4 regions of the Streptomyces sp. NBC_01275 genome follow, and region 4 is predicted to be linked to each of the others. Evidence: riboswitches for the same ligand, from Rfam matches in the RefSeq annotation. Region 4 holds a riboswitch; each other region holds the start of a gene.

Region 1 (4,205 bases), 3.3 Mb from region 4:
TCTCCGGGAACGGTCGTCACCGTCGCCCCCGTCAGGCCCCGGCCCTCCTCGTGGCGGCCGGAGTGACCGGCACCGCCATCGCCATCCCGCTGCTCGCCGCCTCCGGCGCGAGCGCCGCCGACGGCACGGTGTGGGACAAGGTGGCCCAGTGCGAGACCGGGGGTTCCTGGAGCGCAGACAAGGGCGACGGCTACTTCGGCGGCCTGCATCTCTCCCAGGACGACTGGGAGACGTACGGCGGACTCGACTACGCGTCGAGCCCCGACCTCGCCAGCCGTAACCAGCAGATCGCCGTGGCGCAGAAGCTGCTCGCGGACGAGGGCGTCGGCGCGTGGCCCACCTGTGGGCTGACGACCGGGCTCACCAAGGAGTCCGGCGCGCTGAACGTGGACACCGGGGTGGCGGGCGACTCGTCCGACTCCTCTTCGTCTTCTGGATTGTCCGACCTGTCCAGGGGGTTGTCCGGCTCGTCCGGTTCTTCCGGTTCATCGAGTTCCTCGGGCTCCTCCGACGCCGACAGCGGTTCGACGGGTTCGACGGATTCATCCGACTCATCCGACTCGTCCGGTGATTCATCGAGTTCGTCCTCTTCGTCCTCTTCGTCCCCTTCCTCCTCCGCTTCGGACGACTCCACCGGCTCCGACGCTTCCGGCGGGCAGGGCGACTCGCAGGACTCCGGCAGTTCGTCCACAAAGACCCCCGAGGCGGGCGACTCGGACGACTCGGACAAGTCGGCGCAGGATGCGGGCTCTTGGAGTCTCGTCGACACCGGCACGCTCGACGTCGGCACTCTCGGCGCCGACACTCTCGACACCGGCTCCGGTCGCCATCGCGGCGACACCGCCGACGAGAGCGCGGCCGGAGACGCGACGGCGGGCGTCTCCGACGGTCCCGCGACCGCCTCCACCGGTCGGCACGCCGCCGCGACCTATGTCGTCCAGGAGGGCGACTCCCTCGCCTCCATCGCCGACTCCCTTGACCTCGACGGCGGGTGGCGTGCGCTGTACGCCGAGAACCGGGATCGCATCGGCGCCGACCCGAGCGACATCGTCGCCGGTCAGACCCTTGACACAGGGGTTGAATAGGGTAGAAATCCCTAGAAAAACAGCGGGAGTTCACGTCACGCTTCGCGCCGAATGTCCGGTTTGGTGAAAGTGTGGGATGAGTCTCAGAAGCCCTGATCGTCTTTGATATTCCGTCGATCGCGTGTCTACGGTCAGGACCGCTCGGCAACCCGAGCCCCGGCCGTCGCAACGCCGAATCCTGCCAGCGGCCATCCGGGAACAGTCGTCGCGTCAAGCGCCGTAGGCAGGAGCGGGGGACCCAAGGTAAGCGCCGGGTCCGGCGGTTGAGGCCCTTCGGGGAACCGACTGCCGGAGTCGGCTAGGGGTGGAGCCACGCCTCCCATGGACTGCAGGACTGCCACGCAGGACTGCCATGGAGGAGTGGCCGGGCAACTCACACGGCCCGAACCCGACAGCTCACCTCGCAGGCGTCGGTGAGGGGATCCACCATGCTGTTTTCCGCCAAGGGCAAGCACCGCCGTCCCTCCAGGGCCACCCGTGTCGCCGCGCTCGCCGGCGTCACCGGCGTCGCCATCGCCGCCCCGCTGATGGCGGCCGGCAGCGCCTCCGCCGCCACCGCCTCCGAGTGGGACGCCGTCGCCCAGTGCGAGTCCGGCGGCAACTGGTCCATCAACACCGGCAACGGCTACTACGGCGGCCTGCAGTTCTCCGCCTCCACCTGGGCCGCGTACGGCGGCACCCAGTACGCCGCCCAGGCCAACCAGGCCAGCAAGTCCCAGCAGATAGCCATCGGCGAGAAGGTCCTCGCGGGCCAGGGCAAGGGCGCCTGGCCGGTCTGCGGCACCGGCCTGTCCGGCGCCGCCTACAACGGCAGCAGCTCCTCGGGCTCGTCGAGCAGCGGCACCGGCTCCAGCTCCTCCGGCTCCAGCTCCTCGGGCAGCTCCACCACCACCCGCTCCACCGAGCAGCCGAGCACCTCCCGCTCGACCGACCGCCCGGCCGCGTCCAAGACGGTCAGCACGCCGACCGGCAAGAAGGTCAAGAAGGGCGACGGCGAGTACAAGGTCGTCAAGGGCGACACCCTCAGCTCCATCGCCGAGAAGCACAAGGTCAAGGGCGGCTGGCAGAAGCTGTTCCAGCTGAACAAGGACATCGTCGAGGACGCCGACCTCATCTACCCGGGCCAGCAGCTGCACCTGAAGTGACCTCTGGCCGGTGACCTCTGGCCGGCGACCTGGCCCCAGGTGACACCTGGCTCCCAGTGAGACCACAGCACCCTCACAGCCGAGGTCGACACACTGAAGACCTCGTGAGGGTCACCCCCCCGTCCCCACGGGCTCCCCGCTCCGGTGCGCATTCCCCCGTACGCACCGGAGCGGGGTTTTCTTTGCCTGTTCGTCGCTCCCCCTTTGTTCCGGCCGGAAACAATAGGTACGGTCTGACGTAGTCCACGGGGCGGTCGGTCGGTGGTCGATGCCCCCGAGGCGGTTAGGCTCTAGTCGCAAGGCATCAGCAAGGGCTCATCACGGCCTGCGCGCCCCGCACTCTCAGCGTCACATCCCAAGAAGGAGATGCTCGTGCCGTCCATCGACGTCGTCGTAGCCCGGGAAATCCTGGACTCCCGAGGCAACCCCACGGTCGAGGTCGAGGTCGGCCTCGACGACGGCAGCACGGGTCGTGCCGCCGTTCCGTCCGGCGCCTCCACGGGCGCCTTCGAGGCCATCGAGCTGCGCGACGGTGACCCCAACCGTTACGGCGGCAAGGGTGTCGAGAAGGCCGTCCTCGCCGTCATCGAGCAGATCGGCCCGGAGCTCGTCGGCTACGACGCCACCGAGCAGCGTCTGATTGACCAGGCCATGTTCGACCTGGACGCCACCGACAACAAGGGCTCCCTCGGCGCCAACGCCATCCTCGGCGTCTCGCTCGCCGTGGCCCACGCCGCCTCCGAGGCCAGCGACCTGCCCCTCTTCCGCTACCTCGGCGGTCCGAACGCGCACCTGCTGCCCGTTCCGATGATGAACATCCTGAACGGCGGCTCGCACGCCGACTCCAACGTGGACATCCAGGAGTTCATGATCGCCCCGATCGGCGCGGAGTCCTTCTCCGAGGCCCTGCGCTGGGGCGCCGAGGTCTACCACACCCTCAAGAAGGTGCTGAAGACCAAGGGCCTGTCCACCGGCCTGGGCGACGAGGGCGGCTTCGCCCCGAACCTGGAGTCCAACCGCGCCGCCCTCGACCTCATCGTCGAGGCCATCAAGCAGGCCGGCTACATCCCCGGCGAGCAGATCGCGCTCGCGCTCGACGTCGCCGCGTCCGAGTTCTACAAGGACGGCAAGTACGAGTTCGAGGGCAAGTCCCGCTCGGCCGCCGAGATGACGGAGTACTACGAGGAGCTCGTCTCCGCGTACCCGCTCGTCTCCATCGAGGACCCGCTGTACGAGGACGACTGGGCCGGCTGGAAGGTCATCACCGACCGCATCGGCGACAAGGTCCAGATCGTCGGCGACGACCTCTTCGTCACCAACCCCGAGCGCCTGGCCCGCGGCATCGAGGAGGGCTCCGCGAACGCCCTGCTCGTCAAGGTCAACCAGATCGGCTCGCTGACCGAGACCCTGGACGCCGTCGAGATGGCCCAGCGCAACGGCTTCAAGTGCATGATGTCCCACCGCTCCGGCGAGACCGAGGACGTCACCATCGCCGACCTCGCCGTCGCGGTGAACTGCGGTCAGATCAAGACCGGCGCCCCGGCCCGCTCGGACCGCGTCGCCAAGTACAACCAGCTGCTGCGCATCGAGGAGATCCTCGACGACGCCGCGGTGTACGCCGGCCGCAGCGCGTTCCCCCGCTTCAAGGCCTGAGCCAAGGCCTGAGCCAAGGCCTGAGCCTGCGCCTCACCGCCGTATAGCCCGCGTAGGCAGCGTCGTACGTACGTCCTCGTACTCGGTCCCGTACCGTGTGCGGGGACGTACGCGCGTGAACGGGAGGCGGGGACATGGCCGTGAAGGACCGGGACCGGTTCTCCACCGCGACGAGGATCAAGCTGCTCGGGGAGCAGACCGCGGCCCGCGTCTACCGCTCCCAGACCAAGCGTCAGGCCCGCCGCTCCCGGCTCACCGGCCGCGCGGCGCTGCTGGCCCTCGTCGTGTGCACGCTCATCGTGGCGCTGGCCTACCCCATGCG
Region 2 (4,205 bases), 1.5 Mb from region 4:
ACCCCGAGCCGCCATTCTCACCCGAATCGGTGAGGAGTGGTGTTTTCCGCGATTCCCATCTCACCAAATCCCACCGGAGGAAGCGTCAGACCGAGGACTCAACTCCGCGTACGCCTGCGGTATGACATGGCGGCGGAGTTGGGCGGTCGACCCGTAGGGGGCGGGCACAGGGTGCGGAGGTCCGGAGACGCCGGGCGCGGAGGTCCGGAAGCACAGGGTGAGGAGCTCCGGAGGCGCCGGGCGCGGGGGGACGAAGTCCCCGCCGGGGCAGGCCCGGGCCGGCCCGGTCGTGACCGGACCGGTCAGCCGGCTCGGTGGACCACCGCGTCGCAGAGTTCCAGCAGCGCCGCCTTCGCGTCGCACTCCGGCAACGGCGCCAACGCGGCGCGGGCGTCCTTCGCGTACCGGACCGTGTCCCGGCGGGCCTGCTCCAGCGCGGGGTGGGCCCGGAAGGCGGCCACCGCCTCCGCGAGCTTGGCGTCGTCGCCGAGGTCGGAGTCCAGGAGCTCGCACAGGGCGATGTCCTCCGGGAGTTCCAGCCGCGCGGCCCGCTCCCGCAGTCGTAGCACCGGGAGGGTCGGGACGCCCTCGCGCAGGTCCGTGCCCGGCGTCTTGCCGGACTCATGGGAGTCGGACGCGATGTCCAGGACGTCGTCCGCCAGCTGGAAGGCGACCCCGAGCCGCTCCCCGTACTGGGTCAGCACGTCCACGACCGTCTCGTCGGCGCCCGACATCATCGCGCCGAACCGGCAGGACACCGCCACCAGCGAGCCGGTCTTGCCGCCGAGGACGTCCAGGTAGTGCTCCACGGGGTCGCGGCCGTCCACCGGCCCCGCGGTCTCCAGGATCTGTCCGGTGACCAGCCGCTCGAACGCCTCGGCCTGCACCCGCACCGCCTCGGGCCCGAGGTCGGCCAGGATGTGCGAGGCACGGGCGAAGAGGAAGTCGCCGGTGAGCACGGCGACCGAGTTGCCCCAGCGGGTGTTCGCGCTCGGCACCCCCCGCCGCACCTCGGCCTCGTCCATCACGTCGTCGTGGTACAGCGTGGCCAGATGGGTCAGTTCCACGACCACCGCGGACGGCACGATCCCCGGCGCGTACGGGTCGCCGAACCGCGCCGCGAGCATCACGAGCAGGGGACGGAACCGCTTCCCGCCCGCCCGCAGCAGGTGCTGGGCCGCCTCCGTGATGAACGGAACCTCACTCTTGGTTGCCTCGAGCAAGCCCTCCTCGACAGCCGCCAACCCGGCCTGGACATCGGCTTCCAGAACCTGGTCCCGCACGCTCAGCCCGAACGGCTCGACGACGGTCACGAGGGGTCTCCTGTCTGCTGGTGTCTACGGGCGATTACGCGGTTTGTCGATAGGTCTCTGCGCTCACTCAAGGCTCACTCAAGTCAGCGTATCCGGTCACGTTTCGATCACCGACAGCCCCCACGTCCACCCGCTCGACCAATTAACTATGACTTGAGTTTATTGACCGATTTACCACTCTTGCGCCCCGTGGTGAGTTGAGTCACGCGTACCCGCCCCGCACCGCCTCCACCCCTACCGAGCCTCCCCCGGTTCCCGCCGTGCCGCAAACGCCAGTTGAAGCTTTGCAGTACCAAAGGATCAAGCACCCCATACGCCCCAGACCAAGGTCAATAGGGCTGATCTGTGAATCCGGTACTTGTTCCGGACATGTGCTCTCGCATACGTTCCCGGCCTGTCGGGCGGACGCCGAATCCTGCCGCCGCCCGGACCACCTACTAGAACGCTCGGCAGGAGCGGGGGAACCAGGTAAGTCGCCGTACTGAATATTTTCGACATCTCCAGTTTTTACGGTTGATTCGGACATACCGGTACGGCTTGGGGTGAAGTCGTGTCCGTCAGGGCGCGGCCGGGCAGCTCCCGCCCGAACCCGACAGCTCACCTCGCAGGCGAAGGAGAGGAACTTCGTCATGCCCGCTGCCGCTCAGCCGCGCCGCAACCGTCTCTTCCGCACCCTCGCCGTCGCCGGCACCGGTGCGGCCGTGCTCGCCCTCCCGCTCATCGGCGCGACCAGCGCCTCCGCCGCCACGACGGCGACCACCGCCGCGACCGTCACGACCGCCGGGTACACCAACAACCTCGACGGCTGGATCCGCGAGTCGCTCGCGATCATGGCCCAGAAGGGCATCCCGGGCACGTACAACGGCATCTACCGCAACGTCATGCGCGAGTCGTCGGGCAACCCGAACGCAGTCAACCTCTGGGACTCCAACGCGGCCGCGGGCACCCCGTCCAAGGGCCTGCTCCAGGTCATCGACCCGACCTTCCTCGCCTACCACGTGGCGGGCACATCCTTCAACCCGTACGACCCGGTAGCGAACATCACCGCCGCCTGCAACTACGCGGCCGCGCGGTACGGCTCGATCGACAACGTCTTCGGCGCGTACTGACACCCGCTTCCGCTGCTTCCGCTGCTTCCGTGCGAAGTCGTCAGCGGATCCGCAAAGCCGCGGAGCCGCGGAGCCTTAAGCAAACAACCGTTCGAGGACGATGGCCACGCCGTCGTCCTCGTTCGACGTCGTCACCTCGTCGGCCACCGCCTTGAGCTCGGGGTGGGCGTTGGCCATCGCGACGCCGTGGGCGGCCCAGTCGAACATCGGGATGTCGTTCGGCATGTCGCCGAAGGCGAGGGTGTCCTCGGGCCGCAGACCGAGGTGCTCGGCGGCCAGGGCCAGCCCCGTCGCCTTGGTGATGCCGCAGGGCTGGAGCTCGACCGTGCCGGGACCCGACATGGTCACGGTGGCCAGCGAGCCGACCACCGAGCGGGCGGTGGCCGCCAACTCGTCGTCGGACAGCCCGGGATGGCGCAGCAGCACCTTGCTGATCGGCTCGCACCACAGGTCGTCGCGCGAGCCGACGCGCAGCGCGGGCAGCGTCGGGTGCGGCATCAGATAGCCCGGCTCGATGAGCGTCAGCCCGTCGACGCCGTCCTGGTCGACGGCCGCGTACACCTGCCCGACCTCGGCCTCGATCTTGCCGAGCGCGGTCTCGGCGAGTTCCCGGTCCAGGGTGACCGACCACAGCAGACGGTCCGCGCCGGCGTCGTACAACTGCGCGCCCTGTCCGCACACCGCGAGCCCGCCGCCGCGCAGGTTGTCCAGCAGCGGGCGGACCCGGGGCGCCGGCCGTCCGGTCACGACCAGATGGCAGGCGCCGGCCGCCCTCACCCGCGCGAGCACGTCGAGCGACCGGTCGGAGAAGGTGTCGTCGCCGCGGAGCAGCGTTCCGTCCAGGTCGGTGGCGATGAGCGAGTACGCGGTGCGCGGGGCATATGCGATGGGTGCGGCCATGATCAGAGAATACGGATCCCACGCCCCACGGGTTCGACGCGAACCGGACGACGGCCAGGTCCTGTCCGGTTCTGCCAACTCCCCTTTAAAAGAAACAGCTTTCTGACACATCGCCGGGTAGCGGACGGTTAAAGGCCTCTGCACCAGTTGGCAACAACATGCGACGCTACCTACCGCGACGCCCTGATGGAGCGGTACCGTCCAGGTGTCCAGGGGGACTTGATCGGGGGGTCAGGTTGAGCAGTGGGCGCATTCGTGTGCTGAGGCCGGAAGGCCTCGGCGAGGGGGAGAGGGAGCGGTGGCGCGCGCTGCGCGCCGCGTCGACGCTGCCGCGCAACCCCTTCATGGAACCGGAGTTCACCGACACAGTGGGCCGCGTGCGGGCACGCGCGCGGGTGGCGGTGGTGTACGAGGGGCGCGAGCCGGTCGGCTTCCTGCCCCATGAGCGGGGCCCGCTCGGCCAGGGCCAGGCCCTCGCGTACGGCGTCTCGGACGCGCAGGGCGCCGTACTGAGCCCGGGACTCGGTCTGAACGCCGAGGAACTGATGCGGGCGTGCTCCCTGTCGAGCTTCGCCTTCGACAACCTGGAGGCGGAACAAGGGCTGTTCGCCCGCCACACCGCCGCGGAGTACGCCTCCTACGTCATCGACGTGGCAAAGGGGTACGAGACCTACGAGTCCGTACTGCGCGCCCAGTCGCCGAAGTTCCTGAAGACGACCCTCGCCAAGGAGCGCCGGCTCGGCCGCCAGGTCGGCGACCTGCGGTTCGTGTTCGACGAACGCGACCCGGCCGCACTGCGCACGCTCATGGCGTGGAAGTCCGCGCAGTACCGCAGGACCGGCCGCCGGGACCGGTTCGCGCAGGAGTGGATCACCCGGCTCGT
Region 3 (4,205 bases), 1.2 Mb from region 4:
GCTGGGACAGGGCGTCGATCATCGCCTCGGCGCGCTCGCCGATGCCGCGCTTGGGCACGTTGAGGATGCGACGCAGCGGGACCGAGTCCTCCGGGTTGGCGAGCACGCGCAGGTAGGCCAGGACGTCCCGGACCTCCTTGCGCTCGTAGAAACGGACGCCGCCGACGACCTTGTAGGGCAGGCCTACGCGGATGAAGATCTCTTCGAAGACACGGGACTGGGCGTTCGTACGGTAGAAGACCGCGACGTCGCCGGCCTTCGCGTCGCCCGCGTCGGTGAGACGGTCTATCTCCTCGGCGACGAACTGGGCCTCGTCGTGCTCGGTGTCGGCGACATAGCCGGTGATGCGCGCGCCCGCGCCCGCGTTGGTCCACAGGTTCTTCGGGCGGCGGGACTCGTTGCGCTCGATGACCGCGTTGGCGGCACTCAGAATCGTCTGCGTGGAGCGGTAGTTCTGCTCGAGGAGGATCGTCGTCGCGTCCGGGTAGTCCTCCTCGAACTGGAGGATGTTGCGGATCGTCGCGCCCCGGAAGGCGTAGATCGACTGGTCTGCGTCACCGACGACGCACAGCTCGGCGGGCGGCACGTCGTGCTCGCTGGGCGGTACGTCGACCGGGTGCTCCGCGCTGCCGACCAGTTCCCGCACGAGGGAGTACTGGGCGTGGTTGGTGTCCTGGTACTCGTCGACGAGGACATGGCGGAAGCGGCGGCGGTAGTGCTCGGCGACGTCCGGGAAGGCGCGCAGCAGATTGACCGTCGTCATGATCAGGTCGTCGAAGTCGAGGGCGTTCGCCTCGCGGAGACGGGACTGGTACATGGCGTAGGCCTGGGCGAGGGTCTTCTCGAAGCCGTCGCCGGCCTGGGCGGCGAAGTCCTCCTCGTCGATCAGCTCGTTCTTCAGGTTGCTGATCTTGGCGCTGAAGGACTTGGGCGGGAAGCGCTTGGGGTCGAGGTCCAGGTCACGGCAGACCAGGGCCATCAGACGCTTGGAGTCGGCCGCGTCGTAGATCGAGAAGGAGGAGGTGAAGCCGAGCTTCTTCGACTCGCGCCGCAGGATGCGCACGCACGCGCTGTGGAAGGTCATCACCCACATCGCGTTCGCACGCGGGCCGACGAGCTGCTCGACGCGCTCCTTCATCTCGCCCGCGGCCTTGTTGGTGAAGGTGATCGCGAGGATCTGGCCCGGGTGGACGCTGCGCTCGGCGAGCAGATGGGCGATGCGGTGGGTCAGCACGCGCGTCTTGCCGGAGCCTGCGCCGGCGACGATGAGCAGCGGGGCGCCGGCGTGGACGACGGCCGCGCGCTGGTTGTCGTTCAGCCCCTCCAGGAGCGCGGCCGCGTCGATCGCCGGGCGCGGGGCGCCGTCGCGGTAGTAGGCGTCCCGGTCCGGAGGCACGTCGAACTTCCCGCCGAACAGATCGTCCGGAACCTGCTCCGGTACGTGATCGTCCTCGGGCGGCGGCGGGGGCTCCCCCTCGTGGCCGCGAGGGCCCTGGAGGTCCGCCAGGAAGCTGTCGTCAAAGAGGCTGCTCATCGCTCTCCGAGTTTAGAGGGCCGCACTGACAACCGGCCGCCGTCCCGAAAACATCCCCCCTCACCTTCCGAGGTGGCCTTATCACCAACCGTGACCGCTTACCCGGCTTTCGTCGAAGGTCACGAAAATGTATCGGGCATATCACCCACCAACCTTCACACGAGCCACACGAGTTGGTTACCGTTTCGAGCAGGCCGTACGACCCCCACCGGCGAACGTCGCCGGGCCGCGCGGCCTTCCGCCGAGTCCGGCGCGCCCCCTCGCGGCAGCCGGAGCCGGGAACCCACCGTGACTCTGGGTGAGTCGGCCTGCCTTCCGCTCAAGGACGGGCCGTAGGGCAACCCTTCCGAACCACCCGCCCGAACCCGAGCCAACCCGGTAGGCGGATCACGGAAGGAGTCGCCTCCCTTGGCGTCGCAGCACCGCAAGCCACGCCTCATGGGCACGCGCGCAGCAGGCACCCGTCCCCCCGCTCTCGCCACTGCCGCCCTCACCTCCGTCGCCCTGCTCTCCCAGACGGCGAACGCCGCCCCCTCCGGCGACGGCGCGCCGAGTCTGGAGGAGGTCGAGAAGAAGGTCGACGACCTCTACCGTCGGGCGGAGTCGACGACCGAGAACCACAACGCCGCCAAGGAGAAGACGACCAAGCAGCGCCGGCGCGCCGACGGCCTCCTCGACGACGTCGCGCAGCGCACCCAGAAACTCAACGAGACACGGGAGCAGCAGGGTTCCTTCGCCGCCGCCCAGTACCGCACCGGCGTCTCCGCGCCCGACACGGCGACCTTCCTGCCCGCGGACACCCCGCAGCACTACGTCGACCAGACCCAGCCGAGCCTCGAGGCGCTGACCGACACGCAGAGCGACCTCAAGGCTGCCAAGTCCACCGTCCAGAAGAAGCTCGGCGACGCGCGCGTGCTGCTGTCCCAGCTGGCGACCCAGGAGAAGGCGCGGCTCGCGGCGATCGAGCAGCAGAAACAGGAGGAGGCCGCACGCCAGGCGGCGGAGCTGGCGCAGCGGCAGGCGGCGGAGCTGGCGCAGCGGCAGGCGGCGGCGGAACAGGCCGCCGCGCAGCGGGAGAGCGCCGACTCGACGAGCGCGGGCGCGGGCGTGAGCACGGGCGCTGGCACTGGCACTGGCACTGGCACTGGCACTGGCACTGGCACTGGCACGAGTACGGGCACGCCCGCCCCTGCCCCCGCCCCCGCCGACTCCTCGTACACCACCAAGGCCGAGAAGGCGCTCGCCTTCGCCCGCGCGCAGATCGGCAAGCCGTACGTGTGGGGCGCGACCGGACCCGACTCCTACGACTGCTCCGGGCTCACCCAGGCCGCCTGGAAGGCCGCGGGCGTCACCCTCCCGCGCACCGCCTACGACCAGGCCAACGCCGGCGCCGGCATCTCTCTCACCGACGCGCAACCCGGTGACCTGGTCTTCTTCTACGACGACGTCAGCCAGGTCGGCGTCTACATCGGCAACGGCATGATGATCCACGCCCCGAAGCCCGGCGGCTACGTCCGCGAGGAGTCGATCTACTACGACGGCGAGTCGGGCATCCACAGCGTGGTGCGGCCGGCCTGAGGGCACGCGCGGGCACCGGCGGGTTCCCGAAGGCACGCGCGCGTAGACGGTTACCTGAGGGCACGCGCGCGTAGAGGTGCGTCTTCCGCGTTTTCCCACCCCTCGCGTGTGCCCCTCGTATGCCGCAGCGTCCTCTTTAGCATCAGCCGCATGCCCGTCTTCTCCCCCCACCGCCTCCTGCTCCGCGTCCGGCGGGCGCAGCGTCCCCCGGCGGCCGGCGCCGCCGTGCTGGCGACCGCGATCCTGTCGGTGGGCCTGCGGCTGACGGGCCACGAGGCCCTGTCCCGCATCTCCCTGGCGCTGGCCGGCGCAGCGTGGCTGGCGCTGGGCGCGGACTTCGTCGTACGGCTGTTGTGGGAGCGTGAGCGGTGGCTGGCGGAGGCCGGGACGCCGGGGGCGCTCACCGCCGTGGCCGCGACGACGGTCCTCGGCACGCGTGTCTCGGCCCTCGGCCGGCAGTCCCTCGCGGAGGCGCTGCTGGCACTGGCGGCGGCGCTGTGGCCGGTGCTGCTGGCGGTCGTCGTACGGCACTGGCGGCGGCGTATGCGCGGGGCGGTGTTCCTGTGCTGTGTAGCCACGCAGGGGCTCGCCGTGCTGGCCGCCGCCCTCGCCCGGGCGGAGGCGACGGCCTGGCTCGCGCACACCGCGCTCGTGCTGTTCTGGCTGGGGCTGGTGCTCTACTGCCTCGCGCTGGCCCGCTTCGACCGGCGGCAGATCGCCGAGGGCGCCGGGGACCAGTGGGTGGCGGGCGGCGCGCTCGCCATCTCGGCGCTCGCCGGGGCGACGCTACTCGACGCCGAGGGCGGGGGCCTGTACCTGTGGAACGCCGACGACCGGGGCGTCCTGCGCTCGGTGACCGTCGCACTGCTGGTGCTCGACCTGGTCTGTTACGCCGTCCTCCTGGCCGCCGAGGTGCGGTGGCCGCGGCCGTACTACGACGTGTGCCGCTGGGCGACCGTGTTCCCGATGGGGATGACGGCGACGGCGACGCTCTCCGTGGCCGCGGCCGTCGACGTGCCATGGCTGAAGGGGCCGGGGCGGGTGCTGCTGTGGGTCGCGGTGGCGGCGTGGCTGACGGTCGCCGTCGGGGCGC
Region 4 (4,205 bases):
GGCCGAGGGCCTTCACGCCCGCCCCGCTTCCATCTTCGTCCGGGCCGCCACGGCCGCAGGCATCCCGGTGACGATCGCCAAGGCCGACGGCAACCCCGTCAACGCGGCCTCCATGCTGGCCGTTCTCGGCCTGGGCGCCCAGGGCGGCGAGGAGATCGTCCTCGCCTCCGAGGCCGAGGGCGCGGACGCGTCGCTCGACCGACTGGCGAAGCTGGTCGCCGAGGGTCTCGAGGAACTCCCCGAGACCGTCTGAGCGGGAAATCGACGGTTGCGGCGGCCTTGACCTCAAAGACATCGCGCCGCAACTCCGAAGGGCTCGTCCGAATTATCGGGCGGGCCCTTTGCATTTCCCTTCAACGGGCAGCATAAATAGCGCCCCGCGAATTATCTTCTCTTTGTATACGGCCCTCGTGTTAATGACGCAGGCCCGTCATGTTTACGGGATGTTGCGAAGTCCTCACACGGTCCTGGCGGTCGGCTCCGGCGGAAAAGCGCAGCCGGTGCGCGGCCGTCGCGCGCTCGGTGTGCAGCGCCGTGATCGCCCGCGCACGCTCCCCGTCGCCGCGCGCCACCGCGTCCACGATCGCGCCGTGCTCCGCCCAGGACTCCACGGGGTTGGCCGGCGCCTCGATCGCGTACATCCAGGCGATCTTGTGGCGCAGCTGGGTCAGCGTCGACGTCAGGGCGTGGCTGCCGGAGGCCTGGGCGAGCGTCTCGTGGAACCAGCTGCCCAGCGAGCGCAGATCCTCGCTGTTGCCCCTCCGGGCGCGTTCCTGGCCCAGCCGGACGAGCCCGCGCAGCACCTTGAGATGGGCCTCGGTGCGGCGCTGGGCGGCCCGGGAGGCGCCGAGCGGCTCCAGCAGCATGCGCATCTCCAGCAGGTCGGCGGCCTCCTGCTCGGTCGGCTCGGCGACGCACGCGCCCGCGTGCCGCCGCGTCACGACGAAGCCCTCCGCCTCCAGCGTGCGCAGCGCCTCTCTGACCGGAACGCGGGAAACGCCGTAGCGGCGGGCGAGGAGTTCCTCGGTGAGGCGGCTGCCGCGCTCGTAGACACCCGCGACGATGTCGTCCCGGATGGCCGTGCACACCGAGTGCGCCGGAATACGCATGACGGACCTCCGCCTTAATCCCCGTGAAACGTCGACGATTGACGTGTTCAGTGACTCTATTGCAATGAGCGGGAATTTCCGATGGCGGGCCGGAATCCAGGGATATTTTTTGGACAGCAGGGCCTCGGAAACGACGAAAGCCCCGGCCACGGGGGCCGGGGCTCGACGATCTGTCGCCGAACGTCGTCAGAGGTTCACGCCGTGCGTGCGGAGGTAGGCGACGGGGTCGATGTCCGAGCCGTACTCCGCCGTCGTGCGGGCCTCGAAGTGCAGATGCGGGCCGGTGACGTTGCCGGTCGCGCCGGACAGGCCGATCTGCTGGCCGGGGGTGACCTGCTGGCCCACCGAGACGCCGATGGACGACAGATGGCCGTACTGGGTGTACGTGCCGTCGTTCATCTTGACGACCACCTGATTGCCGTACGACCCTCCCCAGCCGGCCTCGACGACGGTGCCCAGGCCGACCGCGTGCACCGAAGTGCCGCTCGCGGCGTGGAAGTCGATGCCGGTGTGGCTGCCGGAGGACCACAGCGAACTGCTGGCGTGGTAGCCGGTGGAGACGTAGGAGCCGGTGATCGGCAGCACGAAGGCGTTGAGCCGCTTGCGCTCGGCCTCACGGGCCGCACGCACGCGTGCCTCGCGCTCCTCCACGGCCTTCTTGGCGGCCGCCTCGCGCGCGGCCTCCTCGTAGGCGGCCTTCATCTGCACGGCGACCTGGTCGTCGATCTGCTCGGCGACGGCTTCGCCGGCGGTGACGACGGGGATCAGCCCGGTCTGCTCGGGGGTGGGCTCGGCCGCGAGGGCCGGGGAGGCGACGGTGGCGACGACGCCGGTGGTGGTGAGCGCCGCGACGCCCGCCGCGCGGGCGGTGGTGCGCTTCATCCGGCTGGGCCGACGGTGCTTCCCGGGGGCGCAGGTGAACGCCATGAAGTCGGGGGTGTCCTTTCCTTCCCTCTCGCCTACCGGGTTAGCTGACGGGTTCGGAGCAGGAAGGTCTCCTACGGGCGCCCTCGCGACCTGCGCGGGCGTCCGATTCACCCCAGGGACTTCTGGGCCCCTCCAGCCGCGAACGCGGCGACAGGAGGGAGGGTCCCCGGCTCCCCTGGCTCGCGCCATGCGGGGACTCGGCGATGACTGTCCGCTGCCGCGGATGCGGCGCACTGCCTGACGAACAGCCCGGACGAAGCTAAGCGGGGCGGCTCCCCATCCCCAAGCCGATGACGGGTTTTGTAGCGCATCCCACAGGGCAGACGGGCAACCTCCGCCCCAATTCGGACATCTGAGGGCCCTGGTGACGCTTCCGTCGACCAGGGCCCCACACGCGCGTGCCGCCGCTTCGGCCTACTCCGCGGCGACGACCTTCACTTCGCCGAGACCGAGCGCCTCGACCGGCTCCTTGATCTGCGCGGCGTCGCCGACGAGGACGGTCACCAGACGGTCCACGGGGAAGGCGCTCACGGCCGCCGCGGTGGCCTCCACCGTGCCGGTCGCGGCGAGTTGCCGGTACAGCGTCGCCTGGAAGTCGTCGGGCAGGTACTGCTCGACCTGGTCGGCCAGCGTGCCGGCGACGGCTGCGGCGGTCTCGTACTTCAGCGGCGCCACACCGACCAGGTTCTGCACGGCCACGTCGCGTTCGGCGTCGGTCAGTCCCTCGGCGGCGAGGGTGCGCAGCACCTTCCAGAGGTCGTCCAGGGCGGGACCGGTGTTCGGGGTGTCGACGGAGCCGCTGATGGCGAGCATCGCGGCGCCCGTGCCGTCCGGCGCGGACCGCAGGACCTGCCCGAACGCCCGCACGCCGTAGGTGTAGCCCTTCTCCTCGCGCAGGACGCGGTCCAGGCGGGAGGTGAGGGTGCCGCCGAGGCAGTACGTGCCGAGGACCTGGGCGGGCCACACGCGGTCGTGCCGGTCGGCGCCGATCCGGCCGATCAGCACCTGCGTCTGGACGGCGCCGGGGCGGTCCACGATGACGACCCGTCCGGTGTCGTCGGCGGTCACCGGCGGCACCGGCCGCGGCTGGGCCGAGGAGCCCGTCCAGGCGCCCAGCGTGTCGCCGAGGAGCGCCTCCAGCTCGATGCCGGTGAGGTCGCCGACGACCACGGCGGTGGCCGTGGACGGGCGAACGTGCCTCTCGTAGAAGGCGCGTACGGCCGCGGCGTCGATCTTCTCGACGGTCTCCGCGGTGCCCTGGCGGGGGCGCGACATGCGCGCGGTGGCCGGGAACAGCTCCTTGGAGAGCTCCTTGGCGGCGCGCCGGGAGGGGTTGGCCAGCTCGTGCGGGATCTCGTCCAGGCGGTTGCGGACGAGGCGCTCGATCTCGCTGTCGGCGAACGCGGGCGCCCTGAGGGCGTCGGCGAGCAGGCCGAGCGCCTTGGCCAGGCGCGAGGCCGGGACTTCGAGGCTGAGGCGGACGCCGGGGTGGTCGGCGTGCATGTCGAGGGTGGCGCCGCAGCGCTCCAGCTCGGCGGCGAACTCCTCGGCGGAGTGCTTGTCGGTGCCCTCGGAGAAGGCCCGCGCCATGATCGTGGCGACGCCGTCGAGGCCGGCCGGCTCGGCGTCCAAGGGCGCGTCGAGGAGGACCTCGACGGCGACGACCTGCTGGCCGGGGCGGTGGCAGTGCAGGACCGTCAGGCCGTTGTCCAGCGCGGCGCGCTCGGGCGCCGGGAACGCCCACGGCCTGGCCTCGCCCGCCTGGGGCTGGGGGTGGAAGTCCATCGTGGCGAGCTCGGTCACTGCGCCGCCTCCTCGTTCTCGTCCTGGTCGGCGGGGGCTTCGGCGGCGGTCGGCTCGTAGACGAGCACCGCGCGGTTGTCGGGGCGCAGTCGGGCCTTGGCGACCTCCCGCACCTCCTCGGGCGTGATGTCCAGGACCCGCTGGACGGCGGTCAGGGCGAGCTGCGGGTCGCCGAACAGGACGGCGAACCGGCACAGTTCGTCCGCGCGGCCGGCGACCGTGCCGAGCCGGTCCAGCCACTCGCGCTCCAACTGGGCCTGGGCGCGCTCCATCTCCTCGGCCGTGGGGCCCTCCTCGGCGAACCGGGCGAGCTCCTCGTCGATGGCGGCCTCGATCACGGGCACCTCGACGTCGCCGGAGGTCTTC

The links. Region 4 has a riboswitch for cyclic di-AMP ahead of OG562_RS32025 (M23 family metallopeptidase). Riboswitches for the same ligand answer to the same signal wherever they lie in the genome.
Region 1: linked by a shared signal. The riboswitch ahead of OG562_RS17145 (transglycosylase family protein) and the one ahead of OG562_RS32025 (M23 family metallopeptidase) in region 4 are both predicted to bind cyclic di-AMP.
Region 2: linked by a shared signal. The riboswitch ahead of OG562_RS25415 (transglycosylase SLT domain-containing protein) and the one ahead of OG562_RS32025 (M23 family metallopeptidase) in region 4 are both predicted to bind cyclic di-AMP.
Region 3: linked by a shared signal. The riboswitch ahead of OG562_RS26520 (C40 family peptidase) and the one ahead of OG562_RS32025 (M23 family metallopeptidase) in region 4 are both predicted to bind cyclic di-AMP.

Annotation. Positions count from the first base shown of each region.
Region 1 is NZ_JAPEOZ010000001.1:3,921,266-3,925,470, reverse strand. Features, by position in the region: gene OG562_RS17150 (transglycosylase family protein) at 1-1,085, shown strand, start outside; cyclic di-AMP (ydaO/yuaA leader) riboswitch at 1,291-1,510, shown strand; gene OG562_RS17145 (transglycosylase family protein) at 1,514-2,230, shown strand; gene eno (phosphopyruvate hydratase) at 2,597-3,883, shown strand; gene OG562_RS17135 (septum formation initiator family protein) at 4,018-4,205, shown strand, end outside.
Region 2 is NZ_JAPEOZ010000001.1:5,749,275-5,753,479, reverse strand. Features, by position in the region: gene OG562_RS25420 (polyprenyl synthetase family protein) at 303-1,313, opposite strand; cyclic di-AMP (ydaO/yuaA leader) riboswitch at 1,710-1,937, shown strand; gene OG562_RS25415 (transglycosylase SLT domain-containing protein) at 1,943-2,422, shown strand; gene OG562_RS25410 (HAD family hydrolase) at 2,498-3,322, opposite strand; gene OG562_RS25405 (GNAT family N-acetyltransferase) at 3,580-4,205, shown strand, end outside.
Region 3 is NZ_JAPEOZ010000001.1:5,977,235-5,981,439, reverse strand. Features, by position in the region: gene pcrA (DNA helicase PcrA) at 1-1,534, opposite strand, end outside; cyclic di-AMP (ydaO/yuaA leader) riboswitch at 1,764-1,935, shown strand; gene OG562_RS26520 (C40 family peptidase) at 1,973-3,112, shown strand; gene OG562_RS26515 (tellurite resistance/C4-dicarboxylate transporter family protein) at 3,263-4,205, shown strand, end outside.
Region 4 is NZ_JAPEOZ010000001.1:7,213,074-7,217,278, reverse strand. Features, by position in the region: gene OG562_RS32035 (HPr family phosphocarrier protein) at 1-253, shown strand, start outside; gene OG562_RS32030 (GntR family transcriptional regulator) at 414-1,109, opposite strand; gene OG562_RS32025 (M23 family metallopeptidase) at 1,296-2,036, opposite strand; cyclic di-AMP (ydaO/yuaA leader) riboswitch at 2,051-2,249, opposite strand; gene OG562_RS32020 (pitrilysin family protein) at 2,451-3,839, opposite strand; gene OG562_RS32015 (pitrilysin family protein) at 3,836-4,205, opposite strand, start outside.